Regions from separate parts of the Rothia sp. HMSC058E10 genome, predicted to be linked through region 1. Evidence: predicted binding sites of a transcription regulator. Region 1 holds the regulator's gene; the other holds the start of a gene.
What was found. The regulator LexA, encoded in region 1, represses DNA repair genes until DNA is damaged. The targets are predictions, from matches to a motif close to TCGAACANNTGTTCGA.
Positions count from the first base shown of each region.

Region 2: a site for LexA is predicted at 3,711-3,726, ahead of uvrA (excinuclease ABC subunit UvrA). Genes of this name have one in related genera too.

Region 1 is NZ_KV797613.1:148,721-158,166, reverse strand. Features, by position in the region: gene HMPREF2609_RS02860 (TrmH family RNA methyltransferase) at 1-720, opposite strand, end outside; gene rplT (50S ribosomal protein L20) at 891-1,271, opposite strand; gene rpmI (50S ribosomal protein L35) at 1,385-1,579, opposite strand; gene infC (translation initiation factor IF-3) at 1,748-2,449, opposite strand; gene HMPREF2609_RS02840 (DUF1844 domain-containing protein) at 2,822-3,250, opposite strand; gene HMPREF2609_RS02835 (SseB family protein) at 3,313-4,023, opposite strand; gene HMPREF2609_RS02830 (HisA/HisF-related TIM barrel protein) at 4,211-4,963, opposite strand; gene HMPREF2609_RS02825 (hypothetical protein) at 4,968-5,147, opposite strand; gene HMPREF2609_RS02820 (imidazole glycerol phosphate synthase subunit HisH) at 5,186-5,848, opposite strand; gene HMPREF2609_RS02815 (LysM peptidoglycan-binding domain-containing protein) at 6,142-6,783, opposite strand; gene lexA (transcriptional repressor LexA) at 7,244-7,912, shown strand; gene HMPREF2609_RS02805 (VOC family protein) at 8,015-8,383, shown strand; gene HMPREF2609_RS02800 (ATP-dependent DNA helicase) at 8,546-9,446, opposite strand, start outside.
Region 2 is NZ_KV797619.1:15,192-24,637, reverse strand. Features, by position in the region: gene HMPREF2609_RS03100 (GNAT family N-acetyltransferase) at 1-804, opposite strand, end outside; gene uvrA (excinuclease ABC subunit UvrA) at 801-3,689, opposite strand; gene HMPREF2609_RS03090 (MBL fold metallo-hydrolase) at 3,867-4,640, shown strand; gene HMPREF2609_RS03085 (formate--tetrahydrofolate ligase) at 5,254-6,966, opposite strand; gene HMPREF2609_RS03080 (zinc-dependent alcohol dehydrogenase family protein) at 7,194-8,240, opposite strand; gene HMPREF2609_RS03075 (MerR family transcriptional regulator) at 8,421-8,801, shown strand; gene HMPREF2609_RS03070 (CTP synthase) at 8,983-9,446, opposite strand, start outside.

The DNA of each region.
Region 1 (9,446 bases):
ACCTGCGCGAAGAACTGCCGCGTGGTCAATAAGATCTTGAAGATTTACAGTACCGTACCCATCGGCGGCAAGCACAACGGTTCCCTGAGATTTTACATTCTCGGCAAATTCTTCCAGCTCAACACCTTGAATAATGGGAACGTGAAAGAGAGAACCTGCCGTTGAACGTACTGTCTTGGGGTTATAAAGATCAACCGACCCCTTCGTGGTGATAACGAGATCGGCCCCTGCCGCATCCGCCACACGCAGAATAGTACCCGCATTCCCAGGGTCCTGAATCCTGGATAGTACAGCGATAAGTTTAGGGTTGAGAGCGTTTTTACCCCATAAGATAGAGAACGAAGTATCCACCATGAACGAAATGGCAATAATACCTTGCGGGGTTACGGAATCCGCCATAGCCGCCAAGACTTCATCGGTCACGACACGCATAAAGACACGGCGGCCTTCCTCAGGTGTAGGGGTACCGTGCGCTTGTTCCAGAAGTTCAGCAATATCGGGGTGACGCTCATAGGCGCTTTCCGTAACGTATACGGCGTCTAACACCGGTGATTGCAGATGCGCTTTCAGTGCCTCACGCACAGCTTGGGGTCCTTCGACCATGAACTGTTTTTTCTTGGTACGACCACGACGAGTGCTCAGTTTGGCGATGTCACGTACACGATCAGCATGCGGATTCGACATCACGGTTGGGGAACTTATGCGTTCTAGAAAATTCACCCTTTAAGGGTACAGGCAAAAAGGTAACCGATGCGCTCCCCCGCACACGCTGAAGTGGGGCTGCATTTACGGGATTTTCTATATCAGTAAGAAAACGGTCGCCGTCATGAGACACGGCGACCGTTTACGCTTTGATACCCGCACTGCTGCAGGTACTACCTGGCTCTCAGTTATGCTTTAGGAGCCGAGGTATCCTCAGGTAGGTTTTTCTTAGCGATCTCAACCAGAGCGTTGAAAGCTGCTGGCTCGTTCACAGCGAGCTCAGCCAGCATACGGCGATCAACCTCAACACCGGCAGCCTTAAGGCCCTGAATGAAACGGTTGTAGGTCAACCCCTGTGCACGGGATGCAGCGTTAATACGCTGAATCCAGAGGCGACGGAAATCGCCCTTCTTCTTACGACGGTGGTCGTAACTGTATACGAGCGAGTGGGTGACCTGTTCCTTAGCCTTACGGTACAGGCGCGAACGCTGACCGCGGTAACCGGATGCACGATCGAGAATAGTACGGCGCTTCTTGTGCGCGTTAACCGCGCGCTTCACACGTGCCACGTGTGTCTCCTTCGTCTTATGTCCTGAACGGCCATCATGTTATACCGTGCAGGAGCGAGTCTTGGTCTGTGATGCGGGTTTTCCCGCTTCTCTAGGCGAATTGTAAGCGTAGCTTACTTACCCAGCATCTTCTTAACAACCTTTGCCTGGCCACCAGTAACAATCTGGTCGGATGCCAGACGACGGGTCAGACGAGATGACTTGTGCTCCAGGTAGTGGCGGCGGTTCGCCTGCTGGCGCTTAACCTTGCCGCTACCGGTGAGCTTGAAGCGCTTCTTAGCACCAGAGTGGGTCTTCTGCTTCGGCATAGCTGCCGTTCTCCTTACATTCATCCCCGCGCGAGCGGAGTAACTTGAGGGGGAAGAGTGCCCTCCCCCAAGGACGAATTACGATCGGGGATTAACCCGCCGTGCCAAACTCAAAGTTCAAGGACGCCACCTCCACGAGGGGCGCCCCCAAGCTGTGTTTCGGCTCTATTACTCGGCTGAAGCCTGAGCTTTCAACTCGGCAGGCATAGCATCTGCCAATGAGTTACTAACGGGCTTCGCCGTAGTCGTGTCGAGACGCTCGCGACCCTTGCGGTTGCTTGAGTTCTGTCCACGGCGCACTTCTGCTTTACCGCGAAGCGGTGCCAGAACCATCACCATGTTGCGTCCATCCTGACGAGGACGAGACTCAATGGTGCTCACCTCAGCCAGTTCTTCTGCCAAACGCTCAAGCAGACGCACACCCATCTCGGGGCGCTGCTGTTCACGACCTCGGAACTGAATCATGGCCTTGACTTTATCCCCACCGGTCAAGAAACGACGAGCGTGCCCAACCTTGGTTTCATAGTCATGGGTATCAATCTTCAGACGGAAACGGATTTCCTTCAGAACGGCGTTAACCTGTTTCTTGCGGGATTCACGAGCCTTGACCGCAGCTTCGTACTTGTACTTACCGTAGTCCATGAGCTTACAAACGGGCGGTTTCGCGTTCGGGGCAACCTCGACAAGGTCAAGTTCGGCATCCTCAGCAAGACGCAAGGCATCTTTAAGAGGAACAACGCCTACCTGCTCGCCACCGGGGCCAACAAGTCGGACCTCCGGAACGCGGATACGATCGTTTATGCGTGGTTCGCTAATGAGTAGCTCCTGTGCTCTGTGGGTTTCCCCGTGAATATTATCCGTGGCGAGCACTAAAAAAGCCCTCGCCGTTTACAAGCGAAGGCACACATCGAATACCGAAAATTCGGTTATCTAACCCGTCTGCCTCATACCATATGCGGGCGGATGCGGGTGGGAGTATACTCCACTTGCAAACAGTACACTAGTCTACCGGGTTTATAGCTAATTCACAAGAAAATGCCAAGAACGATAACCTTCTTCGTCATATTCCCGTTTTATCCCTGCGAAGCCGGTCAGTCAGCACAGTAAACCTGCCGTGAGGGGCAGCTACGACTATGCGCATTACGCTACCCCGCATAAGGCAAAATCTTATCTAAAAACCTGTGTAGCGAACATATGAAGATTTACATTCACGGATCGTTCAAGGTACTTCAGCACGCAGAATTAGTACACAGGACCGGTAAATTTCTCGCCAGGCCCTTGCCCCGGCTCATCTGGGATTGACGATGCTTCCCGAAACGCCAGCTGTAACGTCCGCAACCCATCACGCAGCGGGGCGGCATGCTGCGAACCAATTTCCGGCGCCGCCGCCGTCACAAACCCCGCCAATGCAGTAATAAGTTTGCGTGCCTCATCCAAGTCCTGTAACTCCGCAGCATTATCTTCGGCAGCCAGACCGCATTTGACGGCTGCAGCGCTCATGAGATGGACAGCCGCAGCACCGATAATCTCAACGGCTGGCACATCGGCAATATCCCGCATCTGTTCACTAACGGCATGCATTTGTTCATCAGTTAGCTCTGTACCGCCGTGTACAGGTACAGATTCATTTGATGATGCGCCAAATTGAAAACTATTCGTCGTGTTACTCATGGTTCTAGAATCTCACACTCTCTAAAGTTCACCAAGACATCATCAACTGAGACTACACAAATCTATGAAGCAGAAAGAAGCTTAATTTGCACAGAATCAACCGCCTGTGACATAAGGTCGCTGCTCGCCAGACTCCGCTGAAAATCCTGAATTACCATATTGAGCTGTTCGCGGGTGAGTCCGGGAAGAACAGCAAGTTTAATCGCAAGTTCAGGACCGGCACCTCCGCCCCTTAGGATCTTTCCCGTGCCTGTGCGTGCCTGTACGCCATCACCAGTATCACACTGAATATCTACCAGAGCGGGTTGTGTAGAGATAAGGCGCTTTAGTTCATTTAGTACCTCGTCGTTGAGATACGAAGGGATCCACGGTTTCCCCTGCGCCAAAGACCAAACAGCGGGGCGACGTACCACAAAGGTGAGGTTCTGACCAGGATTCACAACGATGAGTTGGTTATCATCTTCCACAGCACTCAATGCCGTTTTACGCATAGAGGCTGCAACCGGGCGAGCCTGTGGGTGCCACTGCGTCAAAGCATCAACACTCGTAAAAACAGGAAGAGCTTTTCGACCGTCGGGAGCCTGCAGGCTGACTAATGCCATGTCAGCTTCTTTATCAGATACCAGACCATCATGGGTTATATGAGCTTGTGAAAGCTGAGCAACAATCGGAGCAAATATTCGCACTTCACTCAACGCTTCAACAACTGCTGCCTCATCAACTTCATCAGCTTCGAAAGAGGTCAGAACCCGGGCTAAATCTGGGTTCGTCAAGCCATCGTCTCCATAGTATTGATGAGTTTGTGACGTTCCCTCTCCTAGGTTCCTCCCTTTCCAGGGCTGTCCGCCAGTATCAGTTTGCCTCCCAGCGCTGCGCAATTGAGCCACAATATGCTCCGGCAACGCGCGCTGTGTAGCTGCACGCTTTTGGGGTTCAGACAGATTCCGTTGTTCTTGTGGGTTATGAGGCATCATCATTAGCCGCCTTAAGAGCCTCCTCAAAAGTAAAATTGCCGACGTACAGTGCCTTCCCTAGGACAAGACCTTCCAAGCCCTGATTCGTCAGCGCACGAAGAGTGCGAATATCTTCCAGTGAAGCAACACCTCCCGAAGCTACCACGGGATGCTCAGTGAGGCTGAGAACTTCACGAAGCAGCTGTAGCCCAGGTCCTGAGAGAGTACCATCTCGGCTTACATCTGTCACAATATATCGGCATGCTCCCGCAGTTTGCAGCCATCGCACTGTGTTATGCACGGAATCGCCACACCATTCGGTCCCACGTGCTACAACGGTTCCATTGCGAGCGTCCAAACCCAGAGCTATCCGCTCACCATAGTGCCCTAGTGTTTTCTCTAACCATGCCGGATGCTGCAGCGCCGCTGACGTCACATTGATGCGATCGGGTTCAAGACTCAAGGCGAATTCCAAAGAACGTTCATCTTTAACACCGCCACTGACCTGTATTTTGATAGGATTCTGAGCTGTCGCACGAACTCGATCAATAACCTCTCGAAGGATGCGGGTGTTGTTACCACGACCAAACGCCATATCCAGATCAACAAGGTGAATCCATCGTGCCCCCGCACGACACCACGATAGAGCCGCTTCCACCGGATCTGTACCCTCACTCTGTTGGGAGAGGCGACCGCCTACGGGACGCACTGCACATCCCTGAGCAATATCGACTGCAGGAAGAAGTTCTAGAGTACCCATGTTCTTATCCCTGTGACCCGTATACGAAAGTTACATATGCCCCGTACCCAAAGAGGGCTAAAGCAATAATCCACAGCACAATCTGCGCGCCAAGAGATATGCCCTGTTTACGGAAAGATATACCCCCACCGGCAAAGAATGCCCCAACAGTCATGAGAATAAGTCCGGAGTATAGAGGTGACATATGATGCTCCTTCGCAGTTTTTCGTAAAATTTATGATGCTACAAACGGTTCATGACGGGAAGATGCGCAACCCAGCGGCGAAGAAATTCTTCACCTGCAGCACCCGAAGCTACCGGACAAAATTGAATTGCTGTGAGAGGACCATTCTCGACAGCTGCAATATAACGCGGATCTGCATCAGTCCAACTGACAGCAGGCGGCTCCATATAGTCTATACTCTGGTCAAAATCCCAGGTAAACACGCCATCCTCTGCCTTGAAATTCAAGGGTTCAGGAAGATCCTGTAAAAATTTACTGGACGCAGCAGCCTCAACCCTATAGTGTCCTGGAGGAGCCCCAGCGGTGGCCAGATCTTGTGCAGCACCCGGCCACTCTCCCAATGCAGAAATATCAAGGTCTCCAAGCTCTGGGTTCACGGTTCGGATAACTTCAAACAGCATCCCGAAACCAGCCCCCGCAACAAGGACAGGACGGCCGCCTGCAACGCGCCTCCCAAGCACCCGATCACCATGGAGTTTCCGCACAGCCTCGTATGTTTCGAGAGATTTCTTATGACCAGCAATCACCATACCATCAGCGTCTCGTAGAGAATCGAGATCTGTGGTAACGAACGCTTGGGCACCGACGCGCTCGCACGCTTGCTGGAGCTCGCTATATGTGCCAAATTCGCCAAGTATAGCTACTGTGGGACGTGTGGGCATAGAGACTCCTTAGTTCCGCTCCCACCGGATTCCAGACGAACAACCGGGCGAGCATACAAATGTCATGTATCTCTAGGGTACAAACTCCAAGGTTTCTGCCCCTAATCTCACGCTATCATCGCATACCGCATGTTACGTCGCCTGTATTGAGCACCATATGTCCATAAAAGGGCCCTACGCGATACAGATCCCTTCAAAGCCACCAGTCTCAAATTAGTCATGAGAACAAAGAATGCAGAATAGTTATGATAAGCGCACATCCAGTCACGTTTTCTAGATAGCAACTATGACTGCTATCGCACATTTGGGACTTCTAGACGCTGCCCGACTTTGACAGTTGAACCCTGCAGATCATTAAGTTTACTGATCTGCACCATGGTGTCGCGTGGATCAGTCTTCGGGTCTACCTCTTGTGCAATATCCCAGAGCGTATCTCCAGATTGAACGGTCACGTACCGGGTTCCTGCGCCTTGAGAATTATTTCCAGCGTTTGCTGTATGCGGCGATATAAGAATGAGCGCCCCAAGAACGACAAGGGCCGCCAGCGTTATCAGCGGAATGCCAAAAACCCAATTTTTCAGAGCCCTAGAGCGATGTATAGCACGTGTGAAAAATGAGGGATTGCGCTTATTAACCACCGACACACCTTTAATTTTTTCTGGAACCCGCCGCTGTCCGCTTGATGTTTTACCGGTTACGCTCTGCTGAGTCTGAGAGGAAGATGTGACGTTCACTTTCTGTGGTGCAGCTGAGAATGAAGTCTCGTATACAGCTTGTACTTGAGGAAAAGTCAGTCGAGGATGAGGATGAGGCACACGGGAACGGCTCGGTGAAGCATAGTGTGTACGTGCTCGATAAGAGCCCTGACGAACACGAGCCGGGTGAATGACGGTTAACCCCGCCGGAATCCGGGAGGAAGAAGCAGCCGTTGCCATAGTATTTTCCTTTCCTCTGGTGTGTGACAAGTTCATATCCTCGCCGTTACACACCATTCTCAATGCTCATAATGCGGTTGGTATGAGTTCATATTCCTGCAGAAAGCACATATTTTGCTTTCGGATTCTCTCAAGATGCTCTAGAAATACTGAAGTACTTCGAAGACCGATAACCCCTGCATAGCAAGAGCTTGAACTAGAACATCTCACCGAAAGACTTCAACTTTTATCGAATATGTCTTCCGTAGACACCAACTATATCGAATCTAGTTTCGATAGTCTAGTAGAAAGTTACTAAATATTTCTTCGATCAGATTCGGCTTGCATAGAATATTTGTTTGAAGTTTTCTCTCTGATGTTTTAGACTGAGAATCGAGACGGTTCATCGTTATGCTTACCTGGATCCAGTCAATACTCTAGGAACCATGGCGTGCGTAAATAGTTAGAAAGAAGGCTCCGCATGACACCCGAAGCTCAGCGCCCTCCGCTGACTCCGCGTCAGCAGAAAATTTTGGATGCGATTCGTACAGAAATCGAGCAGAAAGGGTACCCCCCTTCGATGCGTCAGATTGGCGATATCGTTGGATTGGCTTCGCTTTCTTCGGTGACTCATCAGCTCGGTCGTCTTGAGAAGATGGGGTATATTCGCCGCGATCCAAAACTACCGCGTGCCATCGAGATTCTTGACGATATAGAGTCTGAGGGCGCTTCAGCCCATTTTCCGGAGCTGCCTACATTTGAGGTGAGCGATGAGGATATGGTTCCCGTGCCCCTCGTAGGTCGCATTGCTGCTGGTGGTCCTATTACGGCTGAGCAATCCGTTGAGGATGTTCTCTCTCTCCCCCGCCAGCTCGTGGGCAGTGGGAAGCTTTTCATGCTTCGCGTCAAAGGGGATTCGATGATTGACGCCGCCATATGCGACGGTGACTGGGTTGTTGTACGTGAACAACACACCGCCGATAATGGAGATATTGTTGCGGCTCTTCTTGACGACGAAGCGACCGTCAAAGTATTCCGCCAAGTAGATGGTCATACTTGGCTGCTCCCCCGAAATTCCCAATATGAGCCCATACTCGGCGACCGCGCCACGGTGATGGGTAAAGTAGTTTCTGTTCTGCGAAGCATCTAACAGGGACCTTCTGAACTGCGCGCGTTTTTCTCAAAAGACACGCGCTAGAGGTTCCGTTCCTGCGTATTCAACCGTCTCATGTCCAGAAGGAACAACAGCACAATGATTGACCGTGAGATCGTTTTTATTGTCTATGTATCGGATATCGAGGCCTCAGTGTCCTTCTATACGAGCATTCTAAATCTTGAGGTCAGTTTTACCTCGCCACGCTATGTCACCATGGATTTAGCGCCGGGAGTCTCGCTAGCGTTGTGGACCGGAGCAAGCAATACTCTTCATGAAACTTCAACACGTACGTCTGAGGTATGTATAAATCTCAAGGGCTCCGATGCAGAAATCCTCACGCAGTACCAAGCCTGGGTGGAACAAGGGGTTGTCATATTGGAAGAGCCCCATCGTGATGTATTTGGGATGACTTTCGTAGCAAGTGATCTAGATGGGAACCGTATCCGAGTTGCCCCGATAGACTAACTAATTACTATAGGCAGCCATAAACGCACAATACATCAGAGAGGGTGCCGTCGAACGGTACCCTCCCTTTCCCACATTACATCTATGGACGCTTCGCTACGTTTATGTCTCGGTACCAGTACCGGAATACAACGTGTATTAAACCCGCGTATCTTATTGCTTTTAGTCAATACTCTGATAGAGCCGTTCTAAAGCACCCAAAACAACATTCTTATCCTGGGTGGTCCAAAGGTTAGGCATCGCCCGCATCAGGTACCCACCGTATCGCTGAGTCGCCAGCCTAGAGTCAAGGATCGCAACTACCCCGCGATCGTGGACGGAACGTATCAATCGCCCTGCTCCCTGAGACATGCGGATTGCCGCATGATATGCCGAAACAGCCATAAACCCATTCCCGCCTTTTTCTACCACGGCACGGGTACGCGCTTGAGCGAGAGGATCGTCTGGGCGCGGGAACGGTATACGGTCCATCAGTACCAGACGACAGGAGTCTCCGGGAACATCCACTCCCTGCCAAAGGCTCATGGTGCCGAAAAGACAAGCATTTATATCTTCAGTAAACTCCTCGACAAGAGCCCGCAATGAGGACTCTCCCTGCAAGAGAATATTCAAATCCGTGTGCTGACGTACATATTCAGCCGCCTGCTCGGCACCTCGCTTCGACGAGAATAACCCCAGAGCCCCACCACCAGAAGCTTCACATAATTCGCGTAATCGTTCGAGCTGCTGAGGATTCACGCCAAAGCTCGGTTTGGGCAAGTCGGAAGCCACGTACAGAATTCCCTGCCGTGGATAATCAAAAGGAGAGCCCACATCAAGACCTTCCCAGCGCGGAGCCTGCGGCCCCGCTAACCCTAGGGCACCTGCTACCGCATCGAAGGATTCACCCACGGTAAGGGTTGCACTCGTAAGAATAACGGTACGGTCCTCAAAAAGCCCCTCACGCAAACGGCTTCCAATGTTCAAAGGAGCAACGTGGAGTGTGGCGGGATCCTGATCGGAAGCTGCGGTATATCGTCCGTTTTCCCAACCACCCTGGCGTGATAACCACAGCACTTCGCGA
Region 2 (9,446 bases), on a different contig from region 1:
ACCCGCCATTGCTAAAGGATCTGCCAAAGCAGTGGCGGCGTCAGGGTCAAATGCGGCAAGGACCGTAATATCGGGGCGACGTTTGCTAAACCCTAAAGCGTTCGAATACCGTGGATCGCCACGAAAACGCTCGTACTGCTCGGGTTGAAGGAACTCTATTCGCACCGAGAATTCCGAAACCGCCGTATCATCTTCATCTGCCCCTAAAGCATCTGCCGAGGCGTTCGGTACTTTCGTCACCGTGTGAAGACTGCAAATATGTTGCCGTAAGGATTCGCGAAGCGCCCCGCTATCCACCCGGCGCATCATGCCGATTCCGGGTACCGCGCATTTAACCTCTTGCGCCGGAACATCCGGCGGAACCACAGATTCAAGCAGGTTGCGTGAAGGCGTGTAATATACGCTTGTTCCGCTCACCTGCTGGCTGTAAGGGGTCAAGAGTTCATTCAGCTGGCGTAACGGTGCATAATCGCCCAGCCAATTTGAGAGATCCCCACGCATATACTCAGTGGCCGTTTTCAAAACCCGGGGATACTTTGCGCAAAGCAACCCCACGCCCAGATAGTTACCTACCCGAAGTTCCCAGGTATCAGCGTTGCGGCGGCGGGATGCGCTCATCTCTTCCGCTGGAAGCTGCAGTGCACTCAAGACCTCAGCACCCAGATTCTGTGCTTGAGAGATAGCTCCCGCAGGTAAACAGAAATCTGCCTCTAACTGAGCAGCAAGAATATGGCGTACTCTGTCGAGAGTTGTTACAGCACCGCGTATTTGCGCTCGCGGATGATTACCTGAAATATGACTCACACCAAAAGTTCCTTGATGAAACGTCCGGTATGAGACTCCTCAACCTGTGCGACGTCTTCAGGCGTTCCTTCGGCGATTACGGTGCCTCCACCATCGCCACCTTCCGGACCCATATCAATAATCCAGTCGGCACATTTAATGACATCAAGGTTGTGTTCAATTGTGATAACGGTATTGCCCTTATCAACGAGAGACTGAAGCACAGTTAAGAGCTTACGGATATCCTCAAAATGCAGACCCGTTGTAGGCTCATCAAGCACATAGATCGAACGACCGTTAGAACGCTTCTGCAGCTCTGCGGCAAGTTTCACGCGCTGCGCCTCACCACCTGAAAGCGTGGTTGCGGGCTGCCCCAGACGAATGTAGCCAAGCCCCACATCAACCAGCGTGTTCAAGTGCCGAGCGATCGGGGTGAAGGCCGCAAAAAATTCTGCAGCTTCCTCCACCGGCATTTCAAGCACATCAGAAATAGTCTTACCTTTGTAATGCACTTCGAGGGTTTCGCGGTTATAGCGTTTTCCCTGGCAGGTTTCGCAAGGCACGTAAACATCCGGCAAAAAGTTCATCTCAATCTTGAGGGTGCCGTCACCTGAGCATGCTTCGCATCGACCGCCTTTAACGTTGAACGAGAACCGTCCGGGGGTATATCCGCGCACTTTAGCCTCATTCGTCTCGGCAAAGAGCTTACGAATATGGTCGAACACGCCGGTGTATGTCGCAGGATTCGACCGCGGAGTACGCCCAATAGGCGATTGGTCAACGTGAATAACCTTATCCAGATGTTCCAGACCGTCTACCTTCTTGTGCCGTCCTGGAACCTGTTTTGCACCGTTGAGTTTATTCGCCAGTGAGGTATAGAGAATATCGTTCACGAGGGTTGATTTACCCGATCCCGATACGCCTGTGATCGCGGTAAAAACACCTAGGGGGAAGGTAACATCAACATTTTTGAGGTTGTTCTCGCGAGCTCCATAGACCTTTAACACACGTTTACGGTCATGTGGGCGGCGTTTCTTTGGAACTTCAATAGAGCGCCGACCCGCCATATAATCACCGGTTATCGACTTTTTATTGGACAAAAGTTCCTTGTAAGTGCCCGAATGGACGATTTCACCGCCGTGTTCGCCCGCACCTGGTCCGACATCAACAATCCAGTCGGCTTCCCGCATCGTGTCTTCGTCATGTTCCACTACAATGAGGGTATTTCCCATATCGCGTAGCTTTGTCAGGGTATCGATTAGACGTCGGTTATCGCGCTGGTGCAAACCTATAGAGGGCTCATCCAACACATAAAGCACGCCAACGAGCCCGGAGCCAATCTGGGTTGCCAGTCGGATGCGCTGGGCCTCCCCGCCCGAAAGCGTGCCAGCGGAACGTGATAACGTCAGGTAATCGAGCCCTACGTCCAAGAGGAATTGCAAGCGTGCATCAAGCTCTTTAAGTACCTGATCGGCGATCTTAGCCTCACGAGGGGTCAGCTCCAGGGCGCGCATAAAATCTAAGGCGGTACGAAGTGGCATAGCGGTTACATCCGCAATGGATTTACCCTCAATTTTGACGCTGAGAATAGTAGGGTTAAGCCGCGCACCATGACATACCGGGCATGCAACTTGACGCATATATTGTTCGTAGCGATCACGCGCAAAATCAGATTCAGTTTCTTGATGTTTACGCATAATATTGGCTTTAACACCCTCAAACCCGGAGGTATAGCGGCGTTCGCGCCCAAAACGGTTGCGGTACGAGACCTCAACTTTAAAATCTTTGCCCTCCAGAATTGCTTTGCGAACCTTGGCAGGGAGATCTTTCCACGGAGTGTTAAGGTCAAATCCGAGCTCTTCGCCGAGACCTGCAAGAAGACGCAGCCAATACTCGGTGGTAGATTTTCCCTGCAACCACGGAGCGATAGCGCCTTCACCCAGAGTCATATCTGGGTTGGGCACTAAAAGATCCTCATCAACTTCAAGCCTGGAACCAATACCATCGCAAGCCTGGCATGCGCCAAAGGGCGAGTTGAAGGAGAAGGCGCGCGGCTCAATAGTGTCCACCTGCAGGGGGTGATTGTTGGGGCAGGCAAGGTTTTCACTAAATGTTCGGGTGCGTTCGGGTGAATCTGCCTGTACATCTACGAATTCGATGAGCAAGCGGCCATCGGCTAGTCTGAGTGCGGTCTCCACGGAATCGGTCAGTCGCTGGTGAATACCCTCCTTAATCACGATACGATCTACCACAACGTCAATGGTGTGTTTGTATTGTTTCGCTAGTTTAGGAGGATCCGAGAGTTGAACTGTTTTTCCGTCCACCCGGGCACGCGAATAGCCCTGTGTCACCAAGTCTTTGAACAGATCAACAAACTCACCTTTGCGAGCTGATACCACGGGGGCAAGAACCTGCAAACGCGTACGTTCGGGGTATTCCAGCAGTGCATCGACAATCTGCTGCGGGGTTTGCTTGGTAATTTCTTCACCGCACACTGGGCAGTGCGCACGCCCTACACGAGCCCACAGCAGGCGCATATAATCGTAAATCTCGGTTATGGTGCCTACCGTCGACCGCGGGTTTTTTGAAGTAGATTTCTGGTCGATAGAGACCGCTGGCGATAGCCCCTCAATAAAATCAACATCAGGCTTATCTACCTGCCCAAGGAACATACGCGCGTAGGAAGATAGTGATTCAACGTACCTGCGCTGTCCCTCTGCGAAGATGGTGTCAAAAGCAAGTGAAGATTTACCAGATCCCGATAGCCCTGTAAAAACCACCATTGCGTCACGTGGAATCGTAAGATCAACGTTCTTGAGGTTGTTTTCGCGAGCACCCTGCACACGAATGCTGCTAAGGTCATTTGAACGCAAAGGGGCGGTTGCTGATCCAGCACGGGGAGGCATCGAAAATCCTTTCGTCTATCTTCGAATCTACATTCTACGCTCTTTCGGCGGGGATAGCATGCTTTATGATGCGGGTTTGACTCGTGGCGAACGTTTTTCCTGGTGACTTTCATTCCCGTTACCCCCTTATACCTGCCGCTAGAAACGGGATATACACCGCATCAGTACACTGGATATATGGCTACTTATCCCGAATCAACTCTTATCTTCGAAAATCCGGAATTTACAGTACGTGCCCTAAGCGTCTCAGACATGGATAACAGCGTCTACCTGATCACGATTCGCCATACTGGTGAGCAAATGCTGATCGATCCCGCTTATGATGCAGAAGCACTGTATACCTTCACGCTTGAGGCAATCATGCAGGACTGTCCAAACCTAGCCCTTACAGAAGAGAACGACCGCCGAGTGCGCATTCTCGAATCTGAAGAAGATTTCGAGCCTATCCCCCGCCGTGCTCTTGGCGTGACGGGTATTATGGTCACCCATGGGCACTGGGACCACATTCGTGCTCTGCGCGAGCTTGAATCTCTCACCGGTGCCATTACTTATGCAGGATCCGCGGACGCCGAGGCCATTCGTGCGCAAGAAAATTTCACGGTCGAAAACGAGTTAAACGGCGGCGAAGTTTTTGATTTTTACGATACAGAGCTGCAGGTGCGCACTATTTCCGTTCCCGGGCATACTCCCGGATCCATCGTATATTCTGTGCAGACCACATGGGAAGATGACTCCCCTGCTACCTTGCTTTTCACCGGCGATGCGCTCTTCCCCGGCGGCGTAGGCAAGACCGATTCTCCCGCGCAGTTTGGCGAACTTTTCTCAAACGTTCTTGAAAAGCTCTTTGGAAACTTTGATGATGAAGCGATTGTGCTTCCGGGTCACGGGCGTTCCACAACATTAGGCACCGAGCGTCCGCACCTTGAAGAATGGGGTTCACGGGGCTGGTAGCCCAGTACATCCTGTAGGCTTTCTAGCAGCACAAGTCTGGTTAAACAAAACGACCGCGCTACCATAGCGCGGTCGTTTTATGACACCCGGGGGGTATCTATCACTCACTCAAACACAAGCAACTCGAGGACAATTCATGAAACCTTCGATCACTTGATAACTCAAGTTTAGCCTACTTTTGGGTCGGTTTTCTACATGGTTTTCACTCTCCAAAAACCTTAGATAAGCTGAGCGCATATTTGTAACCATTCTGTTATTTTTACCCCGCATGAAAGCAGGGCATTTAAATACCAATCGAGATTTTATTGATTTTTATATGGCGTAAATCACTAAAACTTTTTTCTGGAAGTTCCGCGTCATACAGCCATTTTTCAAGGTATACCCCTAAATAACAGTATTGTTAAACCCGCGTAATCATGCGGGTTCTATACACCAATTGGTCTGTTTGAATGGTTTTTTCGCAACACACACGAAATCGGTAAAAACTACCCCTCGGTACAGCCCGCGAAGACACAGAAAAGGTGCCGTGCGCATCCCAACATAACGAGGATGCCCACGGCACCTTATCAAGCTTGCCTTCGTCTTTTATGGGCGAAATATGACCCAGAAACCACTACGAAAGACCGATCATCGTACCGTTTTCATCAAAGCCAATACGCTCTGCAGCAGGGCTCTTGCTCAGACCGGGCATGGTGCGCATCGTGCCGCAAATAGCGTAAACATAACCGGCACCTGCGGCAAGACGAACCTCGCGCACAGGCAAAGTCCAGCCGGTGGGTGCACCCTTGAGGGAAGCATCAGAAGAGATCGACAGGTGGGTCTTTGCAATCACCACAGGTAGATGCGAATACCCCAGATCGTCAAAATGCTTAAGCTGCTTTGCCGCTGCGGGAGCAATCGAGATACCGTCTGCCCCGTAAACCTTAGTAGCAACCTTCTCAAGCTTAGTTTCGAGAGAATCCTCAAGATCATAGGTGTACTCCAGGTTCGAAACGTCGTCGCAAGCCTCAGCAACCACATTTGCCAGGTCAATCGTACCCTTGCCACCCTCAGCAACACCATGATGGATAGCTACGCGAGCGCCAGCCTCTTCGGCAATACGGCGAATAGCTTCATGCTCAGAATCGAAATCGGTGGGGAACGCGTTAATAGCCACCACCGGCTGCACACCGAAGTTACGCACAATCTCAATGTGCTTCTTCAGGTTAGTAGCCCCTGCTTCAACGTCGGCAGGGTTCTCTTCAAGCATGCCTTCGGGCAGAGGCTTGCCCGGTACGATCTTGTACAGCCCAGAGTGGGATTTGAGGGAACGTACGGTGACAACCAGCACAGCGGCATCAGGCTTCAGCCCTGAGATTCGGCATTTAACGTTAAAGAAACGTTCAGCACCCATATCTGCACCGAAACCTGCCTCAGTAATCACGTAGTCGGAGTATTCCAAGCCAACGTAGTCAGCGACAACTGAGGAGTTACCGGTAGCGATGTTCCCGAAGGGTCCCGCGTGAATAAGTGCCGGAGTGTGTTCGAGAGTCTGAAGCAGGTTGGGGTTAATGGCATCCGCCAGAATAACAGCCATTGCGCCGTCAGCCTTCAAATCGGCGGCGGTGACTGCCTCACCATCGTAGTTCAGACCGATAACAATCTTCGCCAAACGTTTGCGCAGGTCCTCAAAGGAGGTTGCCAGCGAAAGAATCACCATGATTTCAGAGGCACTGGTAATATCAAACCCGGTCTGTCGGGGCACGCCGTCAATACGCTCGCCCAGACCGACTACGATGTTGCGCAGGGAGCGGTCGTTCATGTCGATAACGCGGCGCCACTCGATAGCACGGGGGTCGAGACGCAGGTCATTACCCTGGTGCAGGTGGTTATCGATCATGGCGGCCAGTAGGTTGTGGGCTGCGGTAACGGCGTGGAAATCACCGGTCAGATGCAGATTTAGCTTCTCCATGGGAACGATCTGCGAGTAACCGCCGCCAGCGGCACCGCCTTTAATACCGAAGGTTGGTCCCATGGCAGGCTGGCGAAGCGCCAGCGCAGCTTTACGTCCGGTCTGGGCGAATCCCTGTGCTAGCGAGACAGAGGTTGCGGTCTTACCTTCGCCGAGCGGTGTGGGAGTTACAGCGGTAACGACAATGTACTTGGAACCGCGCTTTTGGGCGGTTTCTGCGTTGGTGCTTTCGTCGAGCAGGACCTTGGCAACATATTTACCGTAGGGCTCCAAACGATCTTCGCTGATGCCGTTCTCGGCGGCTATTTCGGTGATGGGTTTAAGCTCAGCTGCGAGAGCAATTTCGAGGTCGGAAGGGAAAGGCTTGTTCGTCATCATTGTCCTTAACAAGTAGAAACCAACAGTTCCATATCCCATTCTATGCTCTAGCTCACGGATTGTCGCCTAAATTTATATGTGAGATATACGGCGAGGAAAATATGCCATCTTGCGGAAGGTCTCTTGACACAATGTTCCCAGGTCAAAGACGAAGCAACTCCCACGCTCATGATTCAGTTGTTCATGCTCGCAGGAGTTTCTTCGCTCGACAGTAAATATAGTTACTACATCGTCAGCAGCACCTTGGTCGCGGTACGCTGATCCATTGCCTCATAGCCCTTGGGAGCTTCGTCGATGGGCAATACTAGATCGAAGACCTTACCGGGTTCAATCTCACCCTTGTAAATCAGGTCAATCAGGGTCGGCAGGTACTTGCGCACGGGGGCGGGGCCGCCCTCCAGGTGAACCTGCTTGAAGAAGAGATTATCGGTGCCGATGGCGCTGTCGTGCGGCACACCCACGAAGCCGATGTAGCCGCCGTGGCGCACGCAACCGAGTGCCTGGTCGAAGGACTGCTGGTTACCAACAGCCTCCGCGACGCCGTGTGCGCCCACACCGTCGGTGAGCTCCAGAACCTTGGCGATGCCCTCTTCGCCGCGCTCTTCCACGATGTGGGTTGCGCCGAATGCCTTAGCGAGCGCCTGACGTTCAGGGTTGCGGGACATGATGATGATCTTCTCCGCGCCGAGCTGCTTAGCGCCGATGACTGCGCTCAGGCCGACTGCACCGTCACCAACAACCACGATGGTCTTGCCGGGGCCTGCCTTCGCTGCATCTGCTGCGTACCAGCCAGTGCCGAGCACGTCGGACGCCGCCATCAGGTGCGGGATCTGCTCTTCGGTGGGGGTTGCGGGGGTCTTGACGAGGGTGCCGTCTGCGAAGGGTATGCGGGCGTATTCTGCCTGGGTGCCGTTGGAGCGCATACCGATGAAGGCGTCGCCTGCTGCGCTTGCCTTGAGGCAGCGGGAGGGGTAGCCTGCGGTGCAGATTTCGCACTCGCCGCAGGAGATGCAGAAGGAGCCTACGACGAAGTCGCCGGGGGCTACGGTGGTGACCTCGGAGCCGATTTCTACGACCTCGCCGATGTATTCGTGGCCCATTGATCTGTGGTCGACGGGCTCTGCGTCTGCGCCGCGGTAGGGCCACAGGTCGGAGCCGCAGATGCAGGATGCTGCGAGCTTGATGATGGCGTCGGTGGGTTCGAGCAAGGTCGGCTTCTCAACTTCGTTGACGACGACCTTACCGGGGGCTTCCATGATTACTGAACGCATTAGCTGTACTCACTTTCATGTAAATTCTTTAGGTTTTAACCAGTCGTTGTATTAGAGTACGCCCTTCGAGTTACTCGAAAGCAAGCACCATGGAAGATAAAAGCTATGTTATTCCACATCTATTTTTGAGAATAAAACTTAGTATCTTATACCTTTGGGGTACCGTGAGATACTGGAATTATGAGTTACAGCGTCAAAGAAATCTCAGAAAAGCTTGACATAAGCCCGCATACGGTACGGTATTACAGCGACAAAGGCCTTATTCCCACTGTGCAACGAGATGAACATGGACGGCGTGTTTTCACCGAAGAATGCGTGGGGTGGTTTGAAACAATTCACTGCTTACGTGCATGCGGTATGAGCATTAACGATGTCAAAGCCTATGTAGACCTCTGCCGTCGTGGCGTGTCTACAGCATCGGAGCGTTTACACATTATCGAACATTACGCACACGTTGCCCGGCAGCAGCTACTTGATGCTCAGCGAAGGATTGATTTTGTACACCGAAAAATTGCGTACTACCAAGATTTAATGGCGCAAGAGAATAAGAAGCATGCATAACCTAGCGCTCAATTTATTAGTGAATATCGAATATAAATCGGGGTACCCCACACTATATAGGTGAGGTACCCCGATCATTATCCCTCTCAGAGAGTATGTGTGAAAGACCCGTCTACCCAAGCTATCTTTTGATACTCTCTAGCATTGGATCTCGCCACCTTACACAGGCTGGATCTTCTTTTTATTCATGAAGGGTTACCTGTGATGCAGGAAGCTGCTGTACCTTCAAAGACGATGCAGGAGCATTGGTGTAAACCCTTACCTTAACGGTGCGCCCTTCCATGGTGCACTTATCGGGCGCTCCAAGCACGGAGCCCTCAACAGTGGCCACGTGGAGAGTACCGTTACTTTCAGCAGCTTCGGCACGTACATCAAAACAAGTTGCGGTACCGGTCGGTACGCTAAAGGTAATCTCGTGATCACCCGTCACCTCATAATCCGACCAGTTAACAACATGTTCATGTTCCAAGGGGACGGAGTTCGAATCATGTACTGCCGGAGCTGAGATACCTGCATCCGAGCTAGTTGCCGGAGGAATGACCGGAACGAACGCCTGCACATATGCAGAAGCTGCGGGGGCGGACAGCATCGAAGCGCCCAACGCGAGAGAGACGGCGCCGACCCCGACCAGGGTGGCACGCCGAA